Regions from separate parts of the Sporomusa sp. genome, predicted to be linked through region 2. Evidence: riboswitches for the same ligand, from Rfam matches in the RefSeq annotation. Region 2 holds a riboswitch; the other holds the start of a gene.
What was found. Region 2 has a riboswitch for S-adenosylmethionine ahead of AC29Z1_RS11060 (MetQ/NlpA family ABC transporter substrate-binding protein). Riboswitches for the same ligand answer to the same signal wherever they lie in the genome.

Region 1 (3,340 bases), on a different contig from region 2:
ACCAGTAATGCACGAACGGCAATGCGCCGGCGAATCGTTGATACAGATTTTTCCCGGATAAAGCAAATACATCTGTCGGTACTCACCCTCAGTAACATTAGGCATAACTACATTGGCTCCGCGTTGCAGCGCCAATACCCGTCCCTGTGGGTTTAATGTCTCCATAGCCGTTGTTGCCGGAATATTAATATCAGGCAGCAATAGCCTCGTCATGGCCATCACTTTCGTGCTTAGTTCAAACGTACCGCCCCGTTCCCCCGCCAATGGCGTATCCGGGTTGGGAATAAACGGACCGACACCAATCATATCGGCATCTATGCTCTTGAAAAACAGAATATCATCAGCCAGCGATTCTATCGTTTGTCCTGGTATTCCTACCAATGAGCCTGTTCCTAACTCAAAACCTAACTCCTTTAGATCATGCAAACATCGTACCCGGTTATCCCAGCTCATGCCTGGGTCTAGTTTTTCATACAAAGCTTTGTCGGTAGTCTCAATTCTCAGCAAATACCGATCAGCCCCAGCCTCGCGGTATGCTTGATATACTTCACGGGGTTTTTCACCCACACTCAGGGTAATTGCCAAACCAAGTTCTTTAACGTTTTTGATAATACTGACCATAGTAGCCACATCAAACCATTCGTCTTCGCCTGACTGCAATACAACCGTGCGATAGCCGTATGACTTGGCTTTAGTAGCAAAGTCAAGGATAGTTTCCGGATCTAAACGATAACGTTTTACTTGTTTATTATCCCGCCGCAAACCACAATACAGGCAGTTTTGTTTACATATGTTAGAAAACTCAATCAACCCGCGCAGATGTACTTCGTCACCCACATACCGTTGCCGCACGCGGTCAGCAGCAGCAAAAAACTCAGTTTCATGTTCTGTATCTATCAGCAAGGCGACAATTTCATCTTTCGTAAGTTCGTGGGTTGTTTCCGCTTTGTTAATTAACGCCAATATATCCTGCTTATCAGCCATACCGTTACTACCTCCCCCTATATGCCTATTGCCCAAAAAAGTTTCACCTGTTGAAATCATGATAGCTGGTTTTATAACCGGCGTCAATATCAAGAAATAGGGAGTATAAAAACAATAAAAATATCTATTGACAAAGTTTATTGTCTATGACAAAATAAAATCCAATAAATTACATAGCAAAAAAAACTTATCAAGAGTGGTCGAGGGACTGGCCCTATGACGCCCGGCAACCAGCAGCAATGCAAGGTGCTAAATCCAGCGGAGCAATCCGGAAGATGAGTTAATCGTGTGTCTAAACGACTCTTCTTACGGAAGAGTCGTTTTTTTGTACCCAAAACCTAAGGTAGCCGTATCCTATAACAAACAAAGGAGATGGTATGTATGAAATTTGCCACCAAAGCTGTCCATGCGGGTCTGGTCACCGATAAAACTACCGGAGCCATCAGCACCCCGATTTACCAGACAGCCACGTTCCGGCATCCTGAGCTTGGCCGTAGTACTGGCTATGATTACTCTCGTACTCAAAATCCTACTCGCAAAGCGGTGGAAGAAGCTGTAGCCGCATTGGAGGAAGGGCATGCCGGTTTTGCCTTTGCTTCAGGCATGGCTGCCATTTCGGCAATACTTATGTTATACCAACCTGGCGATCATTTGATTATTACTGAAGACTGTTATGGCGGAACATATCGGATTATGGATAAGATATTTAGCCAATTCGATCTAACAGCTACATTTGTCGATACCAGCAACCTTAACGCGGTGCGCCAAGCGCTACAGCCTACTACTAAAGCCATTTTGCTGGAAACACCCACCAATCCACTTATGAAAATTGCCGATATCCGGGCAATAGCGGCAATAGCCCATGCGCATACTTCACAACCGCTTCACGTGATTGTTGATAACACCTTCCTGACTCCGTATTTTCAGAAACCTTTAACACTTGGTGCTGATATTGTCATCCATAGCGGTTCCAAATACTTGTCAGGCCATAATGATGTAGTCTGCGGTCTGGTAGTTGCCAGCGACCCCGCCCTTTGCGAAAAAATTGGATTTATTCAAAATGCCACTGGCGCTATCCTTGGACCGCAGGACAGCTGGCTGTTACTTAGAGGTCTCAAAACCTTGACAGTGCGGCTGCGCCAACACGAAACCAACGCGCTGGCTGTCGCCGAATGGCTTACTACCCATCCCAGTGTCACCAAAGTCTATTACCCTGGCTTAGCTAGCCACCCTGGTAAAACAACGCACGATGCCCAGGCTTGTGGCTATGGCGGTATGTTGTCCTTTGTCGTAAACGATCCCTGTCTGCCTGCCCAAGTACTTCGCAAAGTACAGGTTATTCAGTTTGCCGAAAGTTTAGGCGGTGTCGAATCGTTAATCACCTTCCCCGCGGTACAGACCCATGCTGATATTCCGGCCGACATTCGCGAACGATTAGGCATTAGTGATTGTCTCTTGCGATTGTCTGTCGGCATTGAAGATGTTGAAGATATCATTGCCGATTTGGCCCAGGCACTGGAACAGTAAGAAAGAAATGAGTCAGAAAACGCTTTCTGACCCATTTCTTTTTCATTATGAATGATAATAATGCCGAATTCTAAAATCAGTCCCTATTCGGTTAGCAATCTCCCGGCAGGACTGGATATCTTTCTGAGGTATAACATCAACAACAGTAAGTACTACCCGGGGAATATACCTTTTGCATTTGGCAGCAAACTTCAACAGAGCATCATATGCCTGTTCGCCATAAACAGGCTGGCATAATGTCTGATATTCCTTAGCATTGTTCGCATTCAAACTAATAGAAACAACATCTACCAGTCCTACTAACAACGGAGTAATATCCTGCCCATAAATCAAATTGGCATGCCCATTTGTGTTGATGCGAATGGGCATATTGTACGCATGTTTGAGATATCTACAAATTTCAATAATATCATATGTTCGCAGCATGGGTTCTCCATAACCGCAAAATACGAACTCCTGGTACTTATAACTATCCCTCGACTGAATATCGGCTAGCACTTCACTAACCGTAGGTTCCTGTTCTAACCATAAATTCATGCCCGGACTAATACCGTGTAAATGATTTCTGACGCAAAACGTACAGTTATTGGTACAACGGTTGGTCAGATTTATATATAAAGCATTTCCTAATTCATACGTAATCGTCAGCAGTCACCCCTTTTTCCATTAATTAATTATTATTTTTAGATGCCATCTCCGTATATTCCTTCCATGTCGTTAATTCGGCGTTTTTCGGTCTTTTCTATCTGCTCAACCTTACCGTCTTCGATACGAATAATCAGTTGTCCATACATCAGACCATCCAGCTGGGCAATAATTTTAGGCTGAA
Region 2 (3,485 bases):
CATATCCTCCCGTCCGTGCAAGAGCGGAATTTGCTTCAGTAGTTCTTGTGCCGCCGGACTGAGTTCGCTTTGTGCCAGCAATTCGCCAAGCCCCACTAAGTCGCGAGAAACCATAGCTGATTTTATTTGCTGTTGGCGCTCAGGGCTTAACTGGCTCTCTACCATCAAACCGTTGATAAAATCCACTTGACCTATACCGATTTGAAAATTAGTCAAACCGGCTTCTAACATCGCCTCTACCGCCAAAGCTACAATTTCGGCGTCAGCCGCCGGACCAGGTGCACCTAACAGTTCCACACCGGCTTGATAAAACTCGCATTGTCTGCCAGCCTGCGCCTGCTCATGGCGAAAAACATTGGTAATATAAAACAACCGCTGCGGCAGCGGCTTTTCTCTCAGTCTGGTGGCTGCAACCCGGGCAATCGGAGTTGTCATATCTGGTCTGAGTGCCAAAATCCGATTATTTTTATCAAAAAATTTAAATACATGCTGCTGAATGTTGCCGCCTGTACCGACTGCCAATGTTTCCATATATTCAAACGTCGGAGTTACTACTTCATCATAGCCCCAGCGCGAAAACAGTTCGGCAAGCGCCCCCTCGACAAGACGCTTCTGCCTAGCTTCCCGGGGCAGCAAGTCCTTGGTGCCATACGGAATTTGCGGCACATAATTCTGTTTTTTCATGCTAACACTCCATTCCGACTAGTTATCCTCGTTTTTTTCTAGTTTTTCTAGATTAGCTAATACTAATTTATAACCATCTGCGCCATAATAAAGGCAGCGCTTAACCCGGCTGATGGTTGCAGTACTGGCCCCAGTAGCAGCTACAATGTCGTCATAAATGACTCCAGCTTTTAACAGCCGAGCCACTTCCAGCCGCTGAGCCATAGCCTTAAGCTCACCAATTGTGCATACATCCTCAAAAAACTGATAACATTCTTCCTCATTAGTCAGTGATAAAATGCCTCGAAACAGCTGATCAATAAGCGGGTCTTTCAATTTGGGATTTGCTGTCATACTATTACGCCTCCTGTAAATACATCCTTGTGGGTATGTATTCGCTACGTACCCAGCATTTCCTTCTTTAATCCTTTTTATCTTTATTAAGTTAAAATATATTATATATTATACTATTCGTTTCTTATAAATTAATTATTTTTTTATTGACAGTCACATCTATCGGTGATAAGATAACGTCTATAAATTATAATTACATACTATTCATCAAGAGCTGGCTGAGGGAATGGCCCAATGAAGCCGCGGCAACCATCGCTGTTGCGAACGGTGCCAATTCCACAGGATTCTTTCCTGGCAGATGAAGAACTGGACAACAAACCACTTCGGACTGCCGCGGTGGTTTTTATAATTTTGGGAAAGGAGGCTGCTTTTAGCCAGAGCTTCATTTGTTTACCACTACAAAAAGAAAACATTGGAGGAACATATTGTTATGAAGAAAAAGATTACTTTTTTGCTCCTTGCTGCTTTATTAACTGTCTCCACTTTTATTGTCGGCTGCGGTAACAAACAAACTCCTGCCCCTTTAGCCTCAGATAAAATAACAATTAAAGTAGGAGCAACTCCCGTGCCTCATGCCGAAATTCTTGCAGTAGTCAAGCCGATTCTCGAAAAAGAAGGCATCAACCTGGTTGTTGTGGAAATGAGCGATTATGTCCGTCCTAACATGGCGGTTGCGGAAAAAGAGCTTGACGCTAACTTCTTCCAGCACATTCCCTATTTGAACAAATTCAGCGCTGAGCGCAAACTGGACCTGACCTATACTGCTGCTGTACATATTGAACCTATGGGCATTTACTCTAAAAAAGTAAAAAACCTCAATGACCTGCAAACTGGGGCAGAAATTGGTATCCCTAACGACCCCACTAATGGTGGACGCGCGTTAGCGCTTTTAGAAAAAGCTGGTGTGATTACCCTTAAAGAAGGCGTTGGTGTAAATGCGACCATTAGCGACATTACTGCCAATCCGAAAAAAGTAAAAATTCGTGAACTGGAAGCCGCCCAATTGCCACGTTCACTGGATGATCTTGCCTTAGCGGTCATCAACACCAACTATGCACTGGAAGCCAAACTGGTCCCAAGCAAAGACGCTTTGTTTATTGAACAAAAGGATTCTCCCTATGCTAATATCCTTACTGTCCGCAAAGGCGATGAAAATCGCCCTGAAATCCAAAAATTAACCAAAGCTTTAACTTCTGAAGAAGTTAAAAAATTTATCAATGAAAAATATCAAGGTGCCATTGTTCCGGCGTTTTAGTATGCAAAAAAGAGTCTGTTTTCCAGACTCTTTTTTTGCACTCAGCAAAATGCTAATCGTATTTCTCATTGGTGATTTGGTGATAATGCTACAGCATGTCTTCCCTTCAAGAGAATAGTGTTTATCGGTTAGCTATACCGTACATAAAAATGTCAGCAATGCTATTGGCGGTTTGATCAATAGAATCATCCTGTTCGCCAACAAACCCTTGAAACACCATCATAACAATAACACTAAATAAACCATGAGCAGCTTTATGCACATCACAGTTGCGAAAAGCACCTTGTTCAATTCCTTCTTGCAAGATCTTCTGCAAAATCCCGATGGTATATGCAAATCGTTCCCGGTATTTTTCTCGCTCTGCCTCGGTAAAGTTTGACGGCTCCTCATGTCCTAACCCGCGCATTTCATGCATCAATACCCGCCACAAATCAGCATTTTGCACATAAAACTCTAAAAAAACCCTTATGGCTTTCTTAATTTTTTCAACCGCTGGTTCAGCAAGAGCGGCAATGACCTCAAGTTCAGCCTCAAAACCGGCACTACGTTCTTTGATTAAGGTATAAAAGAGTTGTTCCTTATTAACAAAATAGTTATATACTGTACCTTTGCCAGTATCGGCTAAAGCAATAATCTCGTCTACGGTGGCACGATGATAGCCTTTGCGGGAAAAGACAGTGTAGGCAGCATCAAGTATCTGTTGGCGTTTCATAAGTTTCCTCCTATTGCCAAGTTAGCTTGGAAATGATGAACACTACCATTCCGATGGCTATCGCTGATTTGAATATCATTCCCAAGGCCTGGCCAATCATAATACTCTTAGCAACCCGGCTAGCTCTCTCCCTGCTGCCAGTAACAGCATACTCCGCTACATAACCGGCGACAAAAGACCCAGCAACTGCTCCGGCAATGGAACCAAGTCCTGGTATAACACCGGTACCAAGAATACCACCGGCAATCCCACCAATAAATGCAGACACGATGGCCACACGGGATGCATTTTCTTTTTTTGCCCCCAGCGCTCCTGCTAAAAACTCAACCAATTCGCCTGTCAGCAATGCTCCAAAAAGCAATAAGAGTACCGTGCTGCTCATATGAGTAAAGCCTTCCATGTAGCCATAACCCAGTGCTGTAAATAATATAAGCCAATTACCAGGTAAACCAATTACCGTCATACCAATACCAACTACGCTTATTATTATTACCAGTAAAT

Region 1: linked by a shared signal. The riboswitch ahead of AC29Z1_RS03585 (trans-sulfuration enzyme family protein) and the one ahead of AC29Z1_RS11060 (MetQ/NlpA family ABC transporter substrate-binding protein) in region 2 are both predicted to bind S-adenosylmethionine.

Annotation. Positions count from the first base shown of each region.
Region 1 covers NZ_JBYKYF010000030.1:34-3,373, reverse strand. The annotation lists partial or broken gene hydE ([FeFe] hydrogenase H-cluster radical SAM maturase HydE) at 1-984, opposite strand, end outside; SAM riboswitch class I at 1,169-1,266, shown strand; gene AC29Z1_RS03585 (trans-sulfuration enzyme family protein) at 1,366-2,511, shown strand; gene AC29Z1_RS03580 (TatD family nuclease-associated radical SAM protein) at 2,557-3,153, opposite strand; gene AC29Z1_RS03575 (DUF2292 domain-containing protein) at 3,195-3,326, opposite strand.
Region 2 covers NZ_JBYKYF010000160.1:565-4,049, reverse strand. The annotation lists gene hisZ (ATP phosphoribosyltransferase regulatory subunit) at 1-684, opposite strand, end outside; gene AC29Z1_RS11065 (YerC/YecD family TrpR-related protein) at 703-1,017, opposite strand; SAM riboswitch class I at 1,219-1,322, shown strand; gene AC29Z1_RS11060 (MetQ/NlpA family ABC transporter substrate-binding protein) at 1,448-2,272, shown strand; gene AC29Z1_RS11055 (TetR/AcrR family transcriptional regulator) at 2,394-2,984, opposite strand; gene AC29Z1_RS11050 (DUF456 domain-containing protein) at 2,995-3,485, opposite strand, start outside.